Regions from separate parts of the Pantoea sp. F_5 genome, predicted to be linked through region 3. Evidence: predicted binding sites of a transcription regulator. Region 3 holds the regulator's gene; each other region holds the start of a gene.

Region 1 (8,023 bases), on a different contig from region 3:
TGATCGGTCACCTCAATATTCTTGAAGGCTGCCGTCATCATAAAATTGAACACCTGCTCTACGCCTCATCCAGTTCAGTTTATGGCCTGAATCGAAAAATGCCGTTCTCAACCGAAGACAGCGTTGATCACCCGGTTTCTTTATATGCGGCGACCAAAAAAGCTAATGAGTTAATGTCGCACTCTTACTCGCATCTTTATCAGTTGCCGACGACCGGATTGCGCTTCTTTACCGTTTACGGTCCATGGGGCCGTCCTGATATGGCACTCTTTAAGTTCACCCGGGCAATGATTGCGGGTGAAGCGATAGATGTTTATAACCAGGGCCAGATGAAACGCGACTTTACCTATATTGACGATATTGCTGAAGCGATTGTCCGTCTGCAGGATGTTATTCCGCAACAGGATGATAACTGGACCGTTGAAACCGGTTCACCCGCAACCAGCTCTGCGCCTTATCGGGTTTATAATATTGGTAACAGTCAGCCGGTTACCTTGATGAACTATATCGAAGCGATTGAGAAAGCATTGGGGATTACGGCGAAGAAAAACCTGATGCCAATGCAGCCCGGTGATGTGCTGGAAACCAGTGCGGATACCGAAGCATTGTATAAGGCCATTGGTTTTAAACCGCAGACCGGGGTCGAAGAGGGCGTTAAAAACTTCGTTGACTGGTATCGGGATTTCTATTGCGCCTGATTAAAAGAAAAAGGAAGCTTCGGCTTCCTTTTTTATTGAGGTATCAGGCTAACGCTTAAGCAGCGAAGCAGTCAGCATTACAGTAAAAAATCGTCCAGCGTTTTACCCTGTTCTTCCAGCGCTTTTTTAATCACGGCCGGTGTCCGTCCCTGACCTGTCCATGTTCTTGACTCGCCTTTTTCATCGGTATAACCATATTTGGCCGGGCGCACTGAGCGTTTTCCTTTTGCCGCAGCTCGGGGAGTAGCGGTCAGCGTGTTAATCAGTTCATTCGGGTCGATTCCATCCGCCAGCAGCATTTCACGATACTGATTAAGCTTACGCGTGCGTTCTTCATTTTCTGCCTGAAAATGTGACTCTTCTTCGCGGCGTTCTTTTACCACTACGTCCAGTTTTTCCAGCATTTCTTCCAGTGTTTCGACGGAATACTCTCTGGCCTGGGCGCGCAGCGTACGGATATTATTAAGAACTTTTAGTGCTTCGCTCATTGTGCTGGTCTCTGAATAAGGGAAAAGTTGTGTTGCCCGCTAATAGTAGTGGTGACATTAAATAACTTCAATCTTAAAAAATATTCAGAACGATAATCCCCTGAGTAATTAAAATAATCACAGTCAGAATTCCACGGTTATGGCAAATAAAAAATAGTTTCCGCGGGTCTGATATGCAATAAATTTAATGTATTAAGCGTGATGACAAAAATGTCGTTCCTTTTGTTGCGGGTAAAATAAGCAAAACTTATCCTGCGTGTAGTGCACATAACTGGCTCCCGGCGAAGCACAAAGATGAATAAGTGGTCAGCGGTTACGCTTTAATTACCGCTACACCGCAACGTATTACCTGCACTTTGTGTTAATATGCGCGCCATTCCGTTAAGTCCTGATGAAGATACGCTCCTATGGCTCAACTCTATTTTTATTACTCTGCCATGAATGCAGGGAAATCGACAGCACTGCTGCAATCCTCCTATAACTATCAGGAGCGCGGCATGCGTTCGCTGGTCTATACCGCTGAAATCGATAATCGGTTCGGTGCCGGACAGGTGAGTTCCCGTATCGGACTCTCGTCGCCGGCCTTGCTCTACAATGCTGAAACCGCACTCTATAGTGACATTGCCGCCGAGCATGCCGTGCAGCCAATCCACTGTGTGCTGGTTGATGAGAGTCAGTTCCTGACCCGGGAGCAGGTTAAAGCACTCTCAGATGTCGTAGACGATCTGGATATTCCGGTGCTCTGTTATGGTCTGAGAACCGATTTTCGCGGTGAACTGTTTGTGGGCAGTCAGTATCTGCTGGCATGGGCAGACAAGCTGGTTGAGCTTAAAACCATTTGTCATTGTGGTCGCAAGGCGAGCATGGTGCTGCGACTGGATAGTGAGGGTAAACCTTTCAGCGAAGGCGAGCAGGTGGTCATTGGCGGTAACGAACGCTATATTTCCGTCTGCCGTAAGCATTATAAACAGGCGATAGAACAGGGATCGTTACAGGCGATTCACGGCGCACAGACTCCGCTGAATTAACCGCGTCATTCAGGCAATAAAAAACCCGCCGAGGCGGGTTTTTTATCAGACAGTCAGAAGCGGACTATCAGACTTTTTTTACTTTCTTCTCAACCTTCACGCCTTTCACCGGCTGCTCAGCTACGGCTTCGGCGACAGTTGAGAACGGTTCGACAAATTCACGTCCGTAGTAGGTGTCGAGCATAATCTGTTTCAGCTCAGCAATCAGCGGATAGCGTGGGTTCGCGCCGGTACACTGGTCGTCGAATGCATCATCGGCCAGTTTATCGACTTTCGCCAGGAAGTCAGCTTCCTGCACACCGGCTTCACGGATTGAGGTCGGAATACCGAGTTCAGTTTTGATCTCGTCCAGCCATGCCAGCAGCTTCTCAATTTTCTGCGCAGTGCGGTCGCCTGGTGCGCTCAGACCTAAGTGATCAGCAATCTCTGCGTAACGACGACGCGCCTGTGGACGATCATACTGGCTGAATGCGGTCTGTTTAGTCGGATTGTCATTCGCGTTGTAGCGAATAACGTTCGAGATTAACAGGGCATTCGCCAGGCCGTGTGGGATATGGAACTCTGAACCCAGTTTGTGTGCCATTGAGTGACAGACCCCAAGGAAGGCGTTGGCAAACGCAATACCGGCGATAGTTGCGGCATTGTGTACGCGTTCACGCGCCACCGGGTTTTTAGCACCTTCGGCATAACTGGCCGGCAGGTTCTCTTTCAGCAGTTTCAGAGCCTGCAGCGCCTGACCATCAGAGTATTCATTCGCCAGTACGGAAACATAGGCTTCCAGCGCGTGGGTTACTGCATCCAGACCCCCGAAGGCGCAGAGTGAACGCGGCATATCCATCACCAGATTGGCATCGACAATCGCCATATCCGGCGTCAATGCATAGTCAGCCAGAGGATATTTCTGACCGGTCGCATCATCGGTTACCACAGCGAATGGTGTGACCTCTGAACCGGTACCTGAGGTGGTCGTGATGGCAACCATGCGTGCTTTGACGCCCATTTTTGGGAACTTGTAAATACGTTTACGGATGTCCATGAAACGTAACGCCAGCTCTTCGAAGTGGGTTTCCGGATGTTCGTACATCACCCACATGATTTTCGCGGCATCCATTGGGGAACCGCCGCCCAGCGCAATGATGACGTCAGGTTTAAAGCTGTTCATCTGCTCTGCACCTTTACGTACGATGCTCAGCGTTGGGTCAGCTTCAACTTCGAAGAACACTTCAGTTTCGATGCCGTGTGATTTCAGTACGCGGGTCACCTGGTCAGCATAACCGTTATTGAACAGGAAGCGGTCAGTGACGATAAAGGCACGTTTCGCGCCATCCGTTGCCACCTCTTCCAGCGCAATTGGCAGTGAACCCCGACGGAAGTAGATGGATTTAGGAAGTTTATGCCACAACATATTCTCAGCTCGCTTGGCGACAGTTTTGGTATTGATCAGGTGTTTTGGACCGACGTTCTCTGAAATAGAGTTACCGCCCCAGGAACCACAACCCAGCGTCAGAGACGGGGCCAGTTTAAAGTTATAGAGGTCACCGATACCGCCCTGAGAGGCCGGGGTGTTGATCAGAATACGCGCGGTTTTCATTTTGTCCCCGAAGTAGTGCACGCGCTCAGTCTGGTTATCCTGGTCGGTGTAAAGGCAGGAGGTGTGACCGATACCGCCCATGGCAACCAGTTTCTCCGCTTTATCTACAGCATCCTGGAAATCTTTTGCCCGATACATCGCGAGGGTAGGTGAGAGTTTTTCGTGGGCAAATGGTTCAGATTCATCTACCAGTTGCACTTCACCAATCAGGATCTTGGTGTCCGGCGGCACGCTGAGACCGGCCATCTCTGCGATTTTGAAGGCAGGCTGACCCACGATGGCCGCATTCAGGCCGCCGTTTTTCAGGATGATATTCTGCACTGCGCTCAGTTCAGCACCCTGCAGCATGTAGCCGCCATGGCTGGCGAAACGTTCACGCACGGCGTCATAAACAGAATCAACCACAATAACAGATTGTTCAGAGGCGCAGATCACCCCGTTATCGAAGGTTTTCGACATCAGAATAGAGGCAACGGCACGTTTCACATCGGCTGTTTCATCGATCACTACCGGCGTGTTACCAGCACCGACACCAATCGCCGGTTTACCGGAGCTGTATGCTGCTTTCACCATGCCCGGACCGCCGGTGGCAAGAATCAGGTTGATGTCAGGGTGATGCATCAACTGGTTTGACAGTTCAACAGACGGGGCATCGATCCAGCCGATAATGTCTTTAGGCGCACCGGCAGCAATGGCGGCCTGCAATACGATATCGGCAGCTTTGTTTGTTGCGTCTTTGGCGCGTGGGTGTGGCGAAAAGATAATGCCGTTACGGGTTTTAAGACTGATTAACGCTTTGAAGATAGCGGTTGAGGTTGGGTTGGTGGTCGGGACGATACCGCAAATCAGGCCAATTGGCTCGGCGATGGTAATGGTACCGAATGTATCGTCAGTGGCTAACACGCCACAGGTCTTTTCATCTTTATAGGCGTTGTAGATATACTCGGAAGCAAAGTGGTTTTTAATGACCTTGTCTTCGACGATGCCCATACCGGATTCGGCAACGGCCATCTTGGCTAGCGGGATTCTGGCGTCAGCGGCGGCAAGGGCGGCGGCTCGGAAGATGGCGTCGACCTGTTGTTGAGAAAAGTTGGCATATTCACGCTGGGCTTTTTTTACACGTTCGACCAGTGCATTGAGTTCAGCGACATTGGTTACGGCCATGGTGTTCTCCTGAAGGAAGTTAAACTTTTTTAGTAAACAATCCTGCGTCCTGAGTATAGTCTCGCTGAAATAACGTGACTGGCTGACAGGAAAAGCCCGGATTTTCAACTGTTTACTGAACGAGTCTTCTGCTGGCGTTTGCGAGGTTTCTTACGCTGACGCTTATACTTCCGTTAAGAAAAGATTACCTGGTTTGGGGTAGATCAATTTTGATGCAGATCAATTTAGGTTCAAGCTGACACCTTTCAGCACCCCTTTAGAGAGCTTTCCTGTCAGGTCCGCGTGCTCCTGTGCTCAGCCCTCCTGGCAGTGGCTAAATCCAGCCACTTTTTAATCTCTGGCGGAAAGCGCTAAATGCTTTACTGTTCATCAGGATAAATACCTATGTGCACATCTGGCGTCTCTGCACGTTTTCACATACATTAGGCGCGTTTACCCCCTGTGGTACGGAGTAGAGTCGTGAATCCAGCGCTTTTAGATCTATCAGGCTATATAAAATTTTTTGTCGGGCTCTTTGCGCTGGTCAATCCGGTAGGCATTATTCCGGTGTTCATCAGCATGACCCGTTATCAGGGGGTAGTTGAGCGTAACAAAACCAACCTTACGGCTACTCTGGCCGTTGCCATTATTCTCTGGACGTCACTTTTCCTCGGCGATGCGATTTTGCGTGTGTTTGGCATTTCGATTGACTCGTTCCGTATTGCGGGCGGAATTCTGGTCGTCACCATTGCCATGTCGATGATCAGCGGCAAGCTGGGCGAGGATAAGCAGAACAAGCAGGAGAAGTCAGAAACGGCGATTCGTGAAAGCGTGGGGGTTGTGCCGCTGGCATTACCACTGATGGCGGGCCCGGGTGCCATCAGCTCAACCATCGTCTGGAGTACCCGCTACCACAGCTGGATAAATCTGCTGGGATTCACGCTGGCAATTGCTATTTTTGCTTTCTGCTGCTGGCTGTTGTTCCGCGCCGCGCCGTTAATGGTGCGCATGCTTGGCCAGACCGGTATTAACGTGATTACCCGAATTATGGGGCTGCTACTGATGGCGCTGGGAATTGAATTTGTTGTGACCGGTTTGAAGTCGATTTTCCCCGGCTTACTGAACTAAAACTCACTTATTTCATGCGGCGAAGTGAATTGGTGACCTGAAATGGTGCAGTAAAGCATTTTATTGCACCATAATAATGCAGTTATTCATCCTGCTTAATATAAACAGACGATTATAAATTCCGTTACTGTGGGTTTGCTCACAGACTTTTTTTTGCAAAATAATGTCACGATTTTCACACGATAATCTGCTGCCTGATCTCCACCCAACCCTATAAACCCCCCGGTTTACAGTGCTCAGCCTGAATTTCATCACGCCGATGCCGTTTATATCAATACAAATACCGAATAAGACGCTTTTTGTGGCTGCATACCGGCCCGGAAACAGGTTTCCAGCTAAACAGTTTATTTTTCATATCGATATAATATTTTCAGGACGAAAATTAACACTTTCGCTGCCTGACATCTCATGATAAAAGAGAATTAGTTAACATTTTAGCTATTTTGCTTTGGCACCCCTTCGCGGCTTCTGATAATTTTTGGCCCAACGCGATTTTTTTCTCCGTAAGCCCAAAGTGAGAACGCTTTTTGCTTAAGCCTATCGGGATACTTAATTAAAGGTTGGCGTTTCGCATGATTGGGATGGAAAACTTGCAACAACAGCGGTCAGTAATCGCACTCTTTTTGTTCACGGCTTTTTCTCCAGCCTATGCCGCTACGGTTCCGCCGGGAACGACACTGGCCGCGCAACAGCAAATAGTGATCAACAACGGAAGCGAAGTCTCTTCGCTGGATCCACATAAAACCGAAGGCGTGCCGGAATCTAATGTTATTCACAACCTGCTGGATGGGCTGGTTAACACCGATAACCGCGGTCAGGTCGTGCCGGGCGTCGCCAAAAGCTGGGAGAATCCACAACCCACGGTCTGGATTTTTACTCTGCGTGATGATGCAAAGTGGAGCAATGGCGAACCAGTGACCGCCGCCGATTTCGTTTATAGCTGGCGTCGGCTGGTGGACCCGAAAACGGCATCGCCTTATTCCAGCTATCTGCAGGCAGCCCATTTTGCCAGTATTGATGCTATCCTTGCCGGTAAAGCGTCACCCGATGAGCTGGGCGTCAAAGCGCTGGATGCACATCGGCTGCAGATAACCCTGAGTGAGCCGGTGCCTTACCTGGTGGCGATGTTAGCGCATACGGCAATGAAGCCAGTTTATGCGCCAGCCATTAAGCAGTGGGGCGACGCCTGGACCCGTCCCGATCACTATATCGGTAACGGTGCCTATACACTGAACGACTGGGTGGTGAATGAAAAAATCGTCGTGAAGCGTAATCCCCACTACTGGGACAATGCGCATACGGTGATTGAGCAGGGGACCTTCCTGCCGATCGCTTCTGAAAACAGTGACATTAATCGCTATCGCAGTGGCGGCACGGATATCACTAACAGTGCTGTTCCGCCAGAGATGTTTGGCAAGCTGCGCAAAGAGCTGGGTGATGAAGTAAAAGTGAGTCCGCTGCTTTGCACCTTCTACTACGAAATCAACAACAAAAAAGCGCCGTTTACCGATGCACGGGTACGCGCCGCGCTGAAAATGACCCTCGATCGCGAGGTGATTGCCAATAAGATCATGGCTCAGGGGCAGATTCCGGCCTATAGCCTAACGCCACCGTTCACGGCCGGTATTAAGCTATCCCCACCAGAATGGTTCACCTGGACACAGGCGCAGCGTAATGAGGCGGCGAAAAAGCTGCTGGCAGAGGCGGGCTTTGATGCCAGTCATCCGCTGACCTTTACGCTGCTCTATAACACCTCTGATCAAAATAAGCGGCAGGCGATTGCAGCCGCGTCAATGTGGCAGAAAAACCTGGGCGCGAAGGTGACGCTGCAGAATCAGGAGTGGAAAACCATGCTGGAGACCCGTCATCAGGCTCAGTATGATGTGGTGCGTGCCACCTGGTGTGCCGATTACAATGAGCCCTCTACCTTCCTGAACATGCTGATCA
Region 2 (8,023 bases), on a different contig from region 3:
CCCTGAAACAGGGCAAGCCGTTTGTATTAATGGAGTCGACGCCTGGCTCAACGAACTGGCAGCCGACCAGTAAGTTGAAGAAGCCGGGAATGCATATTCTCTCTTCACTGCAGGCAGTGGCGCATGGTGCGGACGCGGTGCAGTATTTCCAGTGGCGCAAAAGTCGGGGGTCGGTCGAGAAGTTTCACGGCGCGGTGGTCGATCATGTCGGTCATATAGATACGCGAACCGGGCGTGAAGTGAGTGAGCTGGGCCGGATGCTGGCGGCGATGACGCCGGTGATGGGCAGTCGGGTTGAGGCGCGCGTCGCGATTATTTTCGACTGGGAAAGTCGCTGGGCGATGGATAACGCACAGGGTCCACGCAATCTTGGTCTGCATTATGAGCGTACGGTAAACGAGCATTACCGCGCGTTCTGGGAGCAGGGTGTTGCGGTAGAGGTGATAAACGGCGATAGCGATCTCAGCGGTTACGATCTGGTGATAGCGCCGATGCTCTATATGGTGCGCGACGGTTTTGCGGCGCGGGTTGAGCAGCATGTTGAGCGGGGCGGGCATTTCGTCGCCAGCTACTGGAGCGGTATCGTGAATGAGAGCGATCTCTGTTATCTGGGAGGATTTCCGGGGCCGCTGCGACCGCTGCTCGGCATCTGGTCAGAAGAGATCGATAGTCTGACGGATGAGGAGTTTAACGGGGTGCGCGGGGTGCGCGGTAATGAGCTGGGTCTGAGCGGGCCCTATCAGGCGCGGGAGCTTTGCGAGCATATTCATCTGGAAGGGGCCACGGCGCTGGCCAGTTACGAGAGTGATTTTTATGCCGGAACCCCGGCGGTGACGGTGAATCGGTTCGGTCAGGGTAAAGCCTGGTATATCGCGTCGCGTAATGATCTGCCGTTCCATCGGGATTTTTATGGTGCGCTGATTAAGCAACTTGGGTTACCGCGTGCGCTGTCGACTGATCTTCCGCCTGGTGTAGTCGTTCAGCGGCGAACTGATGGTGAACAGGCGTTTCTGTTTGTGCAGAACTTTACCGGTCAGACGCAGCAGGTGTCGTTGCCAGCAGGGCTGCGTGATTTGATTGATGGCTCGGGTGTGGGGGAATCGCTGACGCTTGGGCCGTGGGGATGTCGGGTTCTGAGTGGGCCGCTGCAGCAGGGAGCGGTTTAACCGGAGGCAGCAAGCGGTCAGGGGAAAATTTAGTGGCGGTGGCAGGCAGTCTGAGCCCAGGCTCAGGGGGCCCGTGCCTTGCGCAAAGACGCAAAAGACGGCACCCTTGCCCGCTCAACACGGTCAATTACGCACCTCATCCCTGAGATGCACCCGTAAACGGGCCAACGCGTTGCGTTGTTCAAAAACGCCCCCGGCGTTTTTATCCGGGCGGCGTGGCGCGTTGCTATAGGCATACGCCCCATCGCTTATGGCTCGGGAGCTGTCTGTAGGAAGGTCTGCCTATACTATAAATGATGATAGGGAGCAGGTCTGGTTGCGTTCGCTGGTAGTCTGAGTAAAGGCTCAGGGGGCATATGCCTTGCGCAAAGACGCAAAAGACGGCATCCCTGCCTGCTCGACACGGGCAATGACGCACCTCATCCCTGAGGTGCGCCCGTAAACGGGCCAACGCGTTGCGTTGTTCAAAAACGCTCCCGGCGTTTTTATCCGGGCGGCGTGACGCTTTGCTACAGGCATATGCCCCCATCGCTTTTGAGATCGGGCATTGTCTGTTGGAAGAGCTGGGTTTTACTGTTGATGTAGGGCAGGTTTTTTAGAGGCTGAACGCAGGAGTTGTGTGTGCTTTGTGAGCAGCCAAGGGCATGTATCCCTCGTTTTCATTTATCAGTCGTGAGTGGCGGGCAGTTGCCCGCCTTTTTATCCTCTGAAGGAGAACCACATGTTGAGTCTCAAATCGTTTAAGCAATATTTCAGCCGGCAGCCGCTGACGGTGGAAGAGCTTGAGGTAGACAGCGCGCTACTGGAGCGTCTGGTGAACTGTTTTGGCGGACGTGACAATATTCAGCAGGTGGACGCCTGTTTAACCCGGCTGCGGGTGAAGGTGACATCGCTTAAAGCGGTGGATACGGCGGGATTGCAGAAAGCGGGAGCGATTGGTGTAGTGATCCTGGGACATGAGGTTCATGCGATCTTTGGTAAACAGTCCGACCAGCTGCGTCAGTTGCTGGAAGAACGTTTCTTTAAACCGGAGTAACAGCCGCCCGGGAAATACGAATAAAAAAATGGATAACCGTCGCCGGTTATCCAGATAAGCCCCTGCATAAGAGCCTAAAAATGATCACAATGAGGAGATAGCGCGGTTACCACCAGGCTTCGACCTGTACGCCGAAGTTCCAGGTATTATTACTGGTGTTGTCTTTGAAGCTGTGTCCATCCTCTGAGTCATTCAGGTAAGAGGCAAACAGTCGAAGTTCCGGACGAGACATAAATTCGGGACCGGCTGCCAGACCCAGCGCCAGCGTATATTTCTGTCCCGCCGCTTTATAGTCACTGCCCACTTTGTTTTCATCTTTCTGCCAGAAACTACCGACTTCACCGATGCCGCGAACATACTGCGTAAACTGATACTGACCACGACCCACCAGCGACAGCAGGGTACTTTTGCTGGTCTGCGCGGTGATATCGTCCGCCGAGCCCCAGGTAAAGACCTGGTTCAGGGAGAATTTATCGGTGATTGGGAGCAGACCGGTGTTAATCAAGCGGTAGCCTGTGGCGTTTTGAGTATCATTCCACATGTCATACCAGCCGCCGCCCTGTGAAATCATGTTCTGCGCCAGACCTTTGTTGGCGTACTGGAACACCAGCTTCTGGTAGCCGCCCCACATGTCCTGACTGATTTCACTGGTGAGCATGACGCCGTTATCTGCGTCATAAAGGCCACCATATTCTTTCTGTTTGTTGGTGGTGTTTGGCATGGCGTAATCAATACCAAATTCGGTCCAGGCACCGTTCCAGGGTTTCCAGCCGGCATAGCGAAGATCGAGGTAATTAATGTTGACGTCGTTGTCGCCATCGACGCGGTAATCCACGTCATTCGCATCGCCACGGATCCAGGCAAAGGAGATAGCGCCCGGACCCAGCGTATAGTTTTCGATACCGGCACCAGAACCCGAGATGTTCCAGTACTTGGTATCAATGATGTGCAGATCGTGACGCTGGTAGTAGCGTTTACCGCCCCAGATCACCGCATCTTTGTCACCCGGCACCAGTCCTTTGATCTGCAGGTTGAGCTGACGCAGGCCAAACTGCGCATCGTCGCCGAAGGTGGTTTCGTTATCGTTTGAGCCGTCGGAGAACATACTGACCATGGTGTCGACGTAGAAACTGACGTCATCCTTTTTGTAGACTTCGCTGCCCAGCTCAACCTCGCCATACGTGTCGGCTTCGTTGCCGAGACGGCCAACCTTATTCTTTTGATACTCTTCAATACCGCCATCCTGCGAGACGCCAACGCCACCACGCAGATAGCCATGGAAATCGATGTTGTCGATGGCGGCATAGAGCGTCGGGGAGGTCAGGGCCGCAGCAAGCGCCACAGCAGCAGTACGTAACCTTGTTTCCATGTTATCCTCGATTTTATTTGTAATACGTTCACATGACAGCGGCAGTAAACGCCTTTTGTCAGATGAGTGACAAATAAAATCGCGATAATGTGTGATGTACTGCAAATAAAATGCCGCAATATGTAACGATTAGTGAATCAGATCACCAAATTTATCGATGTGAAGGTATTACTTTTACTTTTTATTTGCGCAATGTGACTGCGGTAGTCTGGCTGACATCAGGGCTGTGATAACATTCCGCTATCGGTAATCAGGGATGCGAATTATGAGATCAAAAAATGCCACCTTAGAGGATGTCGCCCGTCATGCTGGCGTGTCGTATCAGACGGTATCAAGGGTTTTGAATAAGTCGGCAAACGTCTCGGAATCAACGCGGCGCAAGGTGGAACACGCAATTGAGACGCTGCGCTACGTGCCAAACCGACTGGCACAGCAGCTGGTGGGCAAGCAGAGCACAACCCTGGGTCTGGTAACGACTTCGCTGGCGTTGCATGCGCCCTCGCAGGTGGCCGCTGCGGTTAAACGTTATGCGAATGCAGCGGACTATCAGGTGCTGATCGCCATGATTGATGAGAACGTCAATCAAAGTCTGCAGGATTGCATCAATGAGCTGAAGTCTCAGCGGGTGGATAAAGTGATCATTAATGTCCCGCTGGAGAGCAGCGCTGCTGAGCAGGTCGTCCAGGAGAACGACGATATTCTCTGTCTGTTCCTGGATGTTGATCCCTACAGCGCAGTGTTTAATGTTTCGTTTAACCCGGCTGATGGTACTCGTGCCAGTGTTAAATATCTCTACGAGCAGGGGCATCGCGAATTCGCGCTGCTGGCCGGGCCAGAGCAGTCGGTCTCCGCCAATCTGCGGTTAAAGAGCTGGCTCGACACGCTGGAAAGCTACCGTCTGAAGCCGGTCAGCATCAGTCACGGTAACTGGGATGCGCAGAGTGGTTACAATGGCGTGCTGCAACTGCTGCGTGAAGCACCGGAGTTCAGTGCGCTACTGGTCGGCAACGATCAGATGGCGCTGGGTGTGCTGAGTGCGCTGCATCAGCGCGGTGTGGCCGTGCCAGGGCAGATTTCGGTGATTGGCTACGATGACACCTATGAAAGTGCCTTTTTCCATCCGGCGCTGACCACGGTGTCGCTGGATCTCGATTTGCAGGGCAAAGAGGCGGTTGCCCGTCTGTTGCTGGCCAGTGAGCAGGACGAGCAGCGTTCCTCCTCAATTCTGCCGGCAAAGCTGGTGGTGCGCAGCTCGACCGGTATCGCCGGACAACAGCAGCGAGATTTAAAGCAGATTGCAGAACAATTGCGGCTGATTGCCAGTAGGCTGGAGTAGCCCGCCTTTTTATCGATACAACCCGGCGTGATAAACCTGCATTCACCCGGACAAGAATAGCCGCCATTGCTGGCGGCCCTGATGATTTTTATGTAAGCGTGGCCGGTAAATCTGCCAGTGAGGCTTTTTAATTTGCGGGGGCGGTCTTCATTGCCGGGCGCTGAGGCAGCATCACCAGAAAAGCGATGATGATCAGTGCCAGCGTCAGCGAGGCACTATAGCGACTCAGCGCGAGTCCGCCCGCAGCAAGGGGTTTGTCCAGGAAGTCACCGACAACGGCACCCAGTGGTCGGGTCAGGATAAAGGCTGCCCAGAACAACGCGGTGCGTGAAAGAGAGGTAAAGCGACTTGCCGCCCGGATAACCCATGTTCAGTGAGCGATCGGCAAAGTCCGCCACCGTTGTGCCGACGGTGGTCGTTGCCACGACGGTGAACCTTAAAGATTATGGCCCGATGAGCCGATATACACAGGCTCATACTTCTGACACTGCAACCTGACAGCTTTGCGTAATGCCACAGGAGAGGGGACCTCAGATACTGCTGCCGGTAAGGCCTCAGTTTCCACCCGCATTTATCACGGCCCGCGATACTGAACCCTTATCCATAGCCTCTCCACGCTACAGGCAGGCATTAACGGTTATAATCAGGTCTGTAGCGACGTGTATTGAACTTATTTAACATCGTCAGCAACGTCGGAGTCGGCCACCATGAACCCAGTGATCAAACCTTCTTTTACCGCTGTTTGGTCTACGGATGCCCAGGGGATCTGCATCGCCAGTCAGGAAAGTCCTGCGGGTCTGATGCCTGAACTCAAGGGCGTGACGCTGTGTTCATGGCTGAGACTGGCGCAGGCTGACGACGATGCAAAGATCGCGCTACAACTGACTGCGGCCCTGGAATTGCTGACCCCTTTCCATATTGAAGTGCCAATCCATTGTCTGGATGGCAAGACGCGCCGGGTCCTTGTATCCGGCCTGCCGGATTGCCAGCCTGGCACCTCCCATCTGCAGTACAACGGCTTTATTCTGGATGTGACCGGGCAGCGTAAAGCGCTGGAAGATGCGTTTCGCACGGCGGCGGAATATCGTCTTCTGATTGAAAACAGTACCGATCTGATTGCCCATTGTGACGCGGAAGGCAGATACGTATCAATCTCTCCCTCTTACAGCGAAATCATAGGCTGGACCACCGAGGAGGTTGTGGGGCAACTGGTCGTGGATTTCCTGCATCCCGATGACCGCGAATTAGCCAGCGACGCGCTGGGATGCATCTTTAGTGGCGGGGTACTGCCGGATGTTGTTGAGGTGCGCAAACTTCATCGCGACGGCCATTACATCTCACTGGGCACTAAAGCCTGTGGCGTCATCAATCCCAATTCAGGAAAAAATATTGGTGCCGTGCTGGTATCGCGCGATATCACGCGGGATAAAGAACGGATGCGTAATCTTGAGAAGCTGGCAACCCTGGACACGCTGACCGGGCTGCACAATCGTGCCTGGATTAACGAGAAGGTGGGATTTATGCTGGCGCAGGCAGACGATCAGGCCTACACCACGGTGATGTTTATTGATCTTAATGGCTTCAAGGCGGTGAACGATCTGATGGGTCACGCAACAGGCGATGCCCTGTTGCAACAGGTCAGTGAACGGCTGCAGCACTGTATGCGTCCGGGCGACTCCGTTGCGCGTCTGGGTGGCGATGAGTTTGTCGTAGCTGCTAAATGCAGCAATCACGAGGCCGCATCCGCTATTGCCCTGCGAATTATTGACAGTCTGCAGGCACCTTTCGCCATCGATAACATGGATGTACGCATCGGCGCGGCGATTGGTATCAGCCTTGCCCGCTTCGGGACAGCAACGGCCAAAATGTTATTCGAAAACGCAGATAAGGCGATGTACCAGGCTAAAGCACGACGTGATTGTTCTTATCAGTTTTTTGAGCCAGCAGCGGAGTAGCCGTTGTATATGATGGCGCGTCTCCGCTTTCACTCCTGTCAGGCATATCCTGAACTTATCTGCGCATCAACCTGCGCTATCCATATGCAGGAACGGTGCTCAGACTAAGTTCATGCAGATTCTTCGTTTTTCCGCTCTTCATCATAACCCGCCTGCGCCTGCTCCATGGTTCCTCCATGTTGCTTTGCCCAGTTTACCAGCGTGACAAAAGGGTCCTGCAATGTCCGGCCCAGCGGCGTGATCGCATATTCGACCGCCACAGGCGAAGAAGCAATCACACGACGACTCACCAGTCCATTGCGTTCCAGCCGGCGTAATGCCTCTGTGAGAGATTTATGGGTGATGGGGTCGAGCCTGCGCTTGATGGCATTAAAACGCGAGGGCTGAGAGCACAATACGGTGAGGATTAAAACCGACCACTTATTCGCTACCTGTTCCAGGACAGGGCGGGTGCTGTTGATTTCGGCCAGTAGCTGGGTGATGTCAGTTGCCATGAGGTTTCCTTGATGATATCTGGTGTACATCAGGTGCGTAATTGACACTAAATATAATAAATATACCATCAGGTTTCTAGTCTTTAACCGGAGTCGCAATGATGAAACTGAGTGGAAAAGTCGCCCTTGTCACCGGGGGTAATAGCGGTATCGGCCTTGCTGTCGCTCGCCGTTTTGCAGAGGAAGGTGCACGCGTGTTTATCACCGGCCGGCGGGAAGCACAGCTGGCTGAGGCAGTCGCACTGATCGGCGGTCAGGTCGAGGCCATTCAGGGCGATATCACCCGCACAGACGACCTTACGCGTCTGTTCAGAACCCTTGGCACCCGAGCGGGTCGCCTCGATATCCTCGTCAACGCTTCAGGTGTGTCTGAACCGGCCAGCCTGGAAGAGACTACTGAAGAACACATCGATCGCGCTTTTAATCTGAATGTGCGAGCCATGGTGCTGACGGTGCAGCACGCGGTGCGATTGATGGGTGAGGGCGGCAGTATCGTGCTGGTGGGTTCCGTTGCAGGCGCGATAGCGAATCCCGGTTATGGCAGCTATTCCGCCAGCAAGGCCGCGGTACGGTCTTATGCACGCACATGGAATAGCGAGCTGGCACCGCGCGGCATCAGGGTTAACACGCTGAGTCCTGGTCCTACCGACACGCCGATGTTTGATCA
Region 3 (8,023 bases):
CGTTTTTGAACAACGCAACGCGTTGGCCCGGCTACAGGCGCACTTCAGGGATGAGGTGCGTAATCGCGTGGGCCGAGCGCCCAGGGATGGTTTAAGCGACTTTCCGATCTGGCCCGGTTTTCTGCGCAGGCTCGATCTTACCGCCGCCCAATGTTGCACGGGCCGTTAATGGTCGTTTTCAGATACTACAGCTCAATCACCTCATAGCTATGCGTAATCGTCACACCTTTACCCAGCATGATGGCCACAGAGCAGTATTTCTCTGCCGAAAGATCGACGGCGCGTGAGACCGCTTTATCCTGGAGCGCTTTGCCACTCACGATAAAATGCAGGTTGATGTGCGTAAAGATTCGCGGTGCTTCTTCACGACGTTCTGAGGTCAGTTTTACTTCACAATCAGCCACATCGTTGCGGCCTTTTTGCAGAATTGATACCACGTCAATCGCGCTGCATCCACCTGCCGCCATCAGCACCATCTCCATTGGGCTGGGCGCTTTATCACCCGAATTGCCATCCATCAGTATCTGATGGCCGGATGAGGATTCTCCAAGGAATGTCAGCCCTTCTACCCATTTCACTCTTGCCTGCATGATTTTTGCTCCGGAATACGCTGTTTTGTCGCCAGAGTACGCTTTCACCTGGTAAACAGCAATCCAGAGAAATCCGCCTGTAGCTGAAGCGAGACAACAGAAGACAGTCGGCAAAAGCTGTGCTACAAACAGTGCTGAAAATATTTTTCGTCACCCGATGGCGAAGCCGGGAAGAATGAAGCGCACTGCGCCTGATGCGGCCCGAATAATTTCCTGAAAAGGAAACGCTTGAAGCTTTCACCGCCTGACAGGGAAAACTGCCCCCTGTATTTTGGGCACGATTACAACAGAGGATAATAGCGAATGGTTCTCGGCAAACCGCAAACAGACCCTACACTCGAATGGTTCCTGTCCCATTGCCATATTCACAAGTATCCATCCAAAAGTACGCTGATTCACCAAGGTGAAAAAGCAGAAACGCTTTACTACATCGTGAAAGGTTCCGTCGCGGTTCTGATTAAAGATGAAGAAGGCAAAGAGATGATTCTTTCCTACCTGAATCAGGGCGATTTTATTGGTGAGCTTGGCCTGTTCGAAGAAGGTCAGGAGCGCAGCGCCTGGGTACGTGCGAAAAGCGCGTGCGAAGTCGCGGAGATTTCTTACAAGAAATTCCGTCAGCTGATCCAGGTGAATCCCGACATCCTGATGCGACTCTCCTCGCAGATGGCGCGTCGCCTGCAGGTCACGTCTGAAAAAGTGGGTAACCTCGCTTTCCTCGACGTCACCGGACGCATTGCTCAGACCCTGCTTAACCTGGCGAAGCAGCCAGATGCCATGACGCATCCCGACGGCATGCAAATTAAAATCACTCGTCAGGAAATTGGCCAGATTGTGGGTTGTTCACGTGAAACCGTGGGCCGTATTCTGAAGATGCTGGAAGATCAGAACCTGATCTCCGCACACGGTAAAACCATCGTCGTTTACGGCACCCGCTAACTCCTGTCATCCACGGCGTGATGGCAACATCACGCCGTTATTGTTTGTGTTGGGCCGATGTGGCGTCGAATCATTTATCATCCTGAAGTTAACTACGCCTTGCGGCAAACGCTGGTGCTCTGCCTGCCGGTCGCGTTGGGCTGGCTGGCTGGCGACCTGCAAAAAGGTCTGCTGTTCTCATTAGTGCCCGCCTGCTGCAATATCGCCGGTCTCGATACTCCGCATAAACGCTTTTTCAAACGTCTGATTGTGGGCGGCAGCCTGTTTGCCCTCGGCAGCTTTCTGATCCAGTGGCTCACCCTGCATGCGATTCCACTGCCGCTGATCCTCTTCGCTATGCCTTTGCTGCTTGGCGTCACCGGTGAGATTAGCCCGCTGCACGGCCGTCTGCTGCCCGGTACGCTTATTGCCGCCATCTTTACCCTCAGCCTGATTGGCCGCATGCCCATCTATGTCACTCCGCTGCTCTATATCGGCGGCACACTCTGGTATGGGATATTTAACTGGTTCTGGTTCTGGCTGTGGAAAGAGCAGCCGATGCGGGAGAGCCTGAGCCTGATTTACCGCGAGCTGGCCAACTACTGTGACGCCAAATATACCCTGCTGACGCAGCTGACCGATCCCGAAAAAGCGCTGCCGCCGCTGCTGGCTCACCAGCAGAAAGTGGTCGATCTGATCAACACCTGTTATCAGCAGATGCACATGCTGTCGGCAAGCCGCGATCACAGCCATAAGCGGCTAACGCGCGCTTTCCAGGTGGCGCTCGATCTGCAGGAGCATATCTCGGTCAGCCTGCATCGGCCGGAAGAAGTACAGAAGCTGGTAGAGCAGAGCCATGCTGAAGCGGTGATCCGCTGGAATGCCAAAACCATCTCGGCCCGGTTGCGGGTGCTGGCAGATAACATTCTTTATCACCAGTTACCCGACCGCTTTGCGATGGATAAACAGCTCGGCGCGCTGGAGAAAATCGCCCATCAGCATCCCGATAATCCGGTGGGTAACTTCTGCCTTTATCACTTCAACCGCATTGCGCGGGTGCTGCGCACCCAGAAGCCGCTTTACCAGCGCGATTTGATGGCAGACCGCCAGCGCCGCCTGCCGCTGTTACCGGCGCTGCGCAGCTATCTCTCGTTTCGCTCGTCGGCGCTGCGTACGGCGGGTCGCTTTGCGGTGATGCTGATGCTGGGCAGCGCGCTGGCGCTGTTCTTTAATATCCCCAAACCCTACTGGATCCTGATGACCATTATGTTCGTCAGCCAGAACGGCTACAGCGCCACCCGCGTCCGTATTCAGCACCGGGCGTTGGGCACCTTTGCCGGCCTGGTCATCGCGGCCGCTACGCTGCGGCTGGCGGTGCCGGAGTCCCTGGTGCTGTTGATCATGCTGGCGATAACCTTTATCAGCTATCGCTTTACCCGCCAGTTCTATGGCTGGTCGATGATTGGCTTTACGGTCACGGCAGTTTACTCGCTGCAACTGCTGTCACTGAATGGTGCGCAGTTTCTGCTGCCGCGACTGATGGATACGCTGATGGGCTGTCTGATCGCCTTTGGCGGGATGCTGTGGTTATGGCCGCAGTGGCAGAGCGGCTTACTGCGGCAGAACGCCCACGACGCGCTGGAAACCTACCAGGATGCACTGCGGCTCTTGCTGGGCGATGAACAGTCGCCAGAGAAACTGGCTTATCAGCGAGTGAAAGTGAATCAGGCACACAATGCGCTGTTTAACTCGCTAAATCAGGCGATGCAGGAACCCGCGTTCAACTCGCGCTATCTGACTGATATGCGGCTCTGGGTCACCCACAGTCAGTTTATTGTCGAGCATATCAATGCGATAACGATTCTGGCGCGCGAGCACACGATGCTGACCGCCTCGCTGGCTCAACGCTATCTGCAATCCTGCGAAATTGCGCTGCAGCGGTGTCAGCAGCGGCTGGAATATGATGGTGAAAGCTCACAGGTGAATCTGCTGGATGACCTGGAGAACATCAGTGAGGGACCGATTACGGTGGTGGAGCAGCATGTGCGGCGCATTCTCGATCATCTGAGCGTGATGTACACCATTTCATCGCTGGCGTGGAACCAGCGACCGCAACATGGCCGCTGGCTGATCAGACGCTTACGTAAAAACTAAGCTAGCCGTTAAGCACTTTGCCGACGGCGGTGGCGAAGCGGCTCATGCCCTCTTCAATGTCGGCCGGTTCGATGATCAGCGACGGGGCAAAACGCATCACATCGGTGCCAGCTACCAGTACCATCACACCTTCAGCGGCAGCGGCAGCGGCATTCAGAATGTCGCGCGACCTGCCGGCATGCTGAGGTTTAAGCGCCGCGCCAATCAGCAGACCTTTACCGCGAATGTCACTGAACAGGTCATACTTTGCGTCGATGGCCTGCAGCGCCGTGACAAAGTGCTGGCGACGCATCTCCACGCCCGCCAGCACCTCCGGCGTATTGATAATATCCAGCGCGGTTTCGGCAATGGCACAGGCGAGCGGGTTGCCGCCATAGGTGGTGCCATGCACGCCCGGTGCCATGGTCGAAGCAATCTCGTTGGTGGTCAGCATGGCGCTGACCGGGAAACCGCCGCCCAGCGCTTTGGCTGAGGTCAGGATATCGGGCTGGACGCCATAATGCTCATAGGCGAACAGCTTGCCGCTGCGTCCCATGCCGCTCTGCACTTCGTCCAGTACCAGCAGCGCCTGATGCTGATCGCAAAGCGCACGCAGTCCCTGCATAAATTCCTGCGTCGCAGGCATGACGCCGCCCTCACCCTGAATCGGTTCAACCACAATGGCACAGGTGTGATCGTCAATGACCGCTTTTACAGCGTCCAGGTCATTGAACGGTACGTGGACAATATCCGCCGGTTTCGGACCGAATCCGTCAGAATATTTTGGCTGGCCGCCCACCGTAACGGTAAACAGCGTCCGGCCATGAAAGGCATTATGAAACGCGATGATCTTACTTTTGAACGGACTGTGACGTTTGCAGGCGTAATAGCGCGCCAGTTTAAACGCAGCTTCGTTGGCTTCGGCACCGGAGTTGGCGAAGAAGACGCGATTGGCAAAGGTCGCCTGAATGAGCTTACTGGCGAGACGCAGTGCCGGTTCGTTGGTAAAGACATTGCTGGTGTGCCACAGCGTCTCGCCCTGGCTTTTCAGTGTTTCCACCAGCGCAGGATGGCAGTGTCCAAGTGCGGTAACAGCAATACCACCCGAGAAGTCGATATACTCTTTGCCCTGCTGATCCCATACGCGACTGCCCTTGCCTTTTACCGGCACAAACTGCGCAGGTGCATAAACAGGCAAAATAACGTTATCGAACGTCTCCCGCGTGACCGCCATTTTTTCCGCTGCCATTAGTGACCCCATTTGAATGATTGTTGTGCAACATTGAAATAATAATCACAAAATATGCATAAAAAATCATTCAAAGGCAACTTATTGCGTAAGGAAATTGCGCAGCAGCTGATGCCCCTGCTCGCTGAGAATACTTTCGGGATGGAACTGCACGCCTTCCAGCGCCAGGGTTTTATGGCGGAATCCCATAATTTCGTCAGGCTCGCCGTCACGCACCGTCCAGGCCGTCACTTCGAACGCCTCGGGCAGAGAATCGCGCTGCACAATCAGGGAGTGATAGCGGGTCACAGTAAGGGGATTATTGAGATGGCGGAACACGCCCTGACCGGTGTGCTGAATCGCAGAGGTTTTGCCGTGCATCACCTGCCGTGCTCGCACGACCTGCGCGCCATAGGCCTGCGCGATCGCCTGATGGCCCAGGCAGACACCCAGCACCGGTACGTTACCGGCGAAATGCCGAATCGCCGCCAGCGAGATACCCGACTCTGACGGCGTGCAGGGGCCGGGGGAGATCACCAGATGGGTCAGCGGTAACGCTGCCATCTGCTCCAGGGTGATGGCATCATTGCGCACCACCTGAACCTGCGCGCCCAGCTCACAGAAATATTGATAAAGATTCCAGGTAAAGGAGTCGTAATTGTCGATAAGCAGCAGCATGACGCGTCCAGAATGATAAATCGCGCCGCTATTCTACGCGGTTAAGCCGCCTCACTCACCACTTTCGCAAACACCTGCTCCAGCGGCGTCAGATCGCCGGCTACACCCGCCTGATTAGCGGCTTTCCAGCTCTCTGCGTCCGTCTCTTCCCACGACAGCAGATAACCGGCATGCAACGCCAGCTGTTCAAAGAAAATGCGCTGTGCCCGGCCATTTCCATGACGGAAAGGATGCAGCATATTGATTTCGCAATAGTAATGGGCGATGCGCTGGATAAACGCGTCACGCGGCAACTCAGCGAGTCCTTTCTCCTCTTCCAGCGCGGCCATCAGCGCATTGCCTTCCTTTTCGATATATTCAAAATGGCAGAACGGCGTTTCATCACGCCAGATATCGATGGTGCGCAGTTCGCCGGCCCAGCTGTAAACGTCCTGGAACAGCGTGCGGTGGATCTGGCGCAGGTAAGGCAATCCGGGATTACGCGGTCCCAGTTCCAGCGTGGCGGCACGCGCTGCACTGAAGCTCAGCTCCGCCTTGCGCAGTTGGGCGGCATCATGAATATCGACCAGATTTTTCAGCACCGTGTCATGCTGCCACAGGTAAGGATCCTGGGTCACTGCGGTATTAGAGTCCATATTGCCTCCTCAGTGAGGCCAGGCGTGCAGCCGCATCTTCACTGTTCAGGCTGGTTTCATTCAGCGCGAAGCCTTCCAGCTTACAACTGGCCTGATAACTGGCGCTACGCCGCTGTTGCCACAGTGTGACCTTCTGTTTTTCGGTGAGTTTGTTCGCCATACCGCCTCCTGCTCAGGTTTTTGCCCTAAGTATAAGAGCAAATTCTGGCTTTGCCGGAAGCGGCAGGCGATCGCCATCCGCAGATGGCGACAAAAATCGTTAAGGCAGGACTTTGGCGGAGAGGATAACTACCGGTTTGGACGGCACATTCTGGTACGGACCCACATCTTTGGTCGGAACCTGAGAAATTTTTTCAACCACATCCTGACCTTTCACAATCTTACCAAATACGGCATAGCCGAAGTCTCGCTGGCCGTGGTCGAGGAAGGCATTATCCGCGACGTTGAGAAAGAACTGGCTGGTGGCACTGTCTTTATCGGCGGTACGCGCCATAGAGATGGTACCGCGCAGATTACGCAGTCCATTGTCCGCTTCGTTTTTAATTGGCGCGTTGGTCTGCTTCTGCTGCATATCCGTGGTGAAGCCACCACCCTGCACCATAAAGCCGGGGATCACGCGATGAAAAATGGTGTTGTTGTAAAAACCGTTGTTGACGTAATCAACGAAGTTTTTCACAGAAACCGGCGCTTTCTGGTTATTCAGTTCGAGTTCGATATTGCCGGCGGAGGTGGTGAGCAGAACGTGGGTGTCACCTTTTGCAGCCAGCGCCTGGGCGGAAACGGTAGAGAGCGCTAACAAGGTGATGGCCGCTGTTAAAGTACGTTTAAACATGAAAGATTCCTTACCTGGGAGAGCGGGCACAAAAACGTGATTGATTGTAGAGAGACTCGATTCTATGAGCCAGCGTTTTACTTATATTTACGCTGTTACGGCAAATGCGCTGAGCAAACGTTAAACAACCCTAATTGCGTGATTAAAATCACACAACACATGAAATATAGATCTGTAGTTTCACTGCTTGTTTATTAAGATCACAGTTCCGTTTACACTTTCTGACACTTTTTGGCACCCGGTTCTCAACAGGTTCAGAACATGACAAACCGTAATCGTATTGGCCTTACCTGGATAAGCTTCTTCTCCTACGCGCTGACCGGCGCGCTGGTGATCGTTACCGGCATGGTAATGGGCGATATCGCGAAAGATTTCCAGATTCCCATCTCCAGCATGAGTAATACCTTCACCTTCCTCAACAGCGGCATCCTGGCGGCGGTCTTCCTGAACGCCTGGCTGATGGTGATTGTGCCACTGAAGCGCCAGCTGATTTTCGGCTTCGTCCTGATGGTCCTGGCGATCATCGGATTAATGACCAGCCGCGATCTGACCATCTTCTCGCTCTGTATGTTTGTGCTGGGCGTAGTCAGCGGCATCACCATGTCGATCGGCACCTTCCTGATTACCCACATGTATGAAGGCCGTCAGCGCGGTTCACGGCTGCTGTTTACCGACTCCTTCTTTAGCATGGCGGGCACGCTGTTTCCGGTGCTGGCTGGCATTCTGCTGGCGCGTCAGTTGCCGTGGTACTGGGTCTATGTCTGCATCGGCTTCATCTACGTCGCGATCTTCATCATGACGCTGTGTGTGGAGTTTCCGGTGCTGCGCAAGCCTGAAAACAGCCCGACCGTTGAGAAAGAGAAATGGGGTGTGGGCGTGCTGCTGCTGGCTGTCGCGGCACTCTGCTACATTCTCGGCCAGCTTGGCTTCATCTCCTGGGTGCCGGAATATGCCACCAAAGTCATGGGCATGAACATCAATGATGCCGGACAGCTGGTGGGCAGCTTCTGGA

Evidence for each region. The regulator CRP, encoded in region 3, controls carbon source genes, mostly activating them, when cyclic AMP is high. The targets are predictions, from matches to a motif close to ATGTGANNNNNNTCACAT.
Region 1: adhE (bifunctional acetaldehyde-CoA/alcohol dehydrogenase) is a predicted target of CRP. The motif match lies at 5,177-5,194, and genes of this name have one in related genera.
Region 2: F3I44_RS18700 (maltoporin) is a predicted target of CRP. The motif match lies at 3,661-3,678, and genes of this name have one in related genera.

Annotation. Positions count from the first base shown of each region.
Region 1 covers NZ_VWUO01000004.1:299,207-307,229, reverse strand. The annotation lists gene F3I44_RS08080 (NAD-dependent epimerase) at 1-698, shown strand, start outside; gene hns (histone-like nucleoid-structuring protein H-NS) at 776-1,186, opposite strand; gene tdk (thymidine kinase) at 1,594-2,214, shown strand; gene adhE (bifunctional acetaldehyde-CoA/alcohol dehydrogenase) at 2,282-4,969, opposite strand; gene F3I44_RS08060 (YchE family NAAT transporter) at 5,429-6,076, shown strand; gene F3I44_RS08055 (ABC transporter substrate-binding protein) at 6,658-8,023, shown strand, end outside.
Region 2 covers NZ_VWUO01000016.1:72,726-80,748, reverse strand. The annotation lists gene F3I44_RS18715 (beta-galactosidase) at 1-1,166, shown strand, start outside; gene F3I44_RS18705 (glucose PTS transporter subunit EIIB) at 1,888-2,202, shown strand; gene F3I44_RS18700 (maltoporin) at 2,309-3,571, opposite strand; gene F3I44_RS18695 (LacI family DNA-binding transcriptional regulator) at 3,837-4,907, shown strand; partial or broken gene F3I44_RS24345 (hypothetical protein) at 5,035-5,341, opposite strand; gene F3I44_RS18685 (sensor domain-containing diguanylate cyclase) at 5,615-6,862, shown strand; gene F3I44_RS18680 (helix-turn-helix domain-containing protein) at 6,973-7,356, opposite strand; gene F3I44_RS18675 (SDR family NAD(P)-dependent oxidoreductase) at 7,455-8,023, shown strand, end outside.
Region 3 covers NZ_VWUO01000006.1:20,370-28,392, forward strand. The annotation lists gene F3I44_RS09555 (OsmC family protein) at 186-590, opposite strand; gene crp (cAMP-activated global transcriptional regulator CRP) at 894-1,526, shown strand; gene F3I44_RS09565 (YccS/YhfK family putative transporter) at 1,584-3,659, shown strand; gene F3I44_RS09570 (aspartate aminotransferase family protein) at 3,661-4,887, opposite strand; gene F3I44_RS09575 (aminodeoxychorismate/anthranilate synthase component II) at 4,969-5,544, opposite strand; gene F3I44_RS09580 (putative adenosine monophosphate-protein transferase Fic) at 5,586-6,179, opposite strand; gene F3I44_RS09585 (YhfG family protein) at 6,169-6,339, opposite strand; gene ppiA (peptidylprolyl isomerase A) at 6,439-7,011, opposite strand; gene tsgA (MFS transporter TsgA) at 7,273-8,023, shown strand, end outside.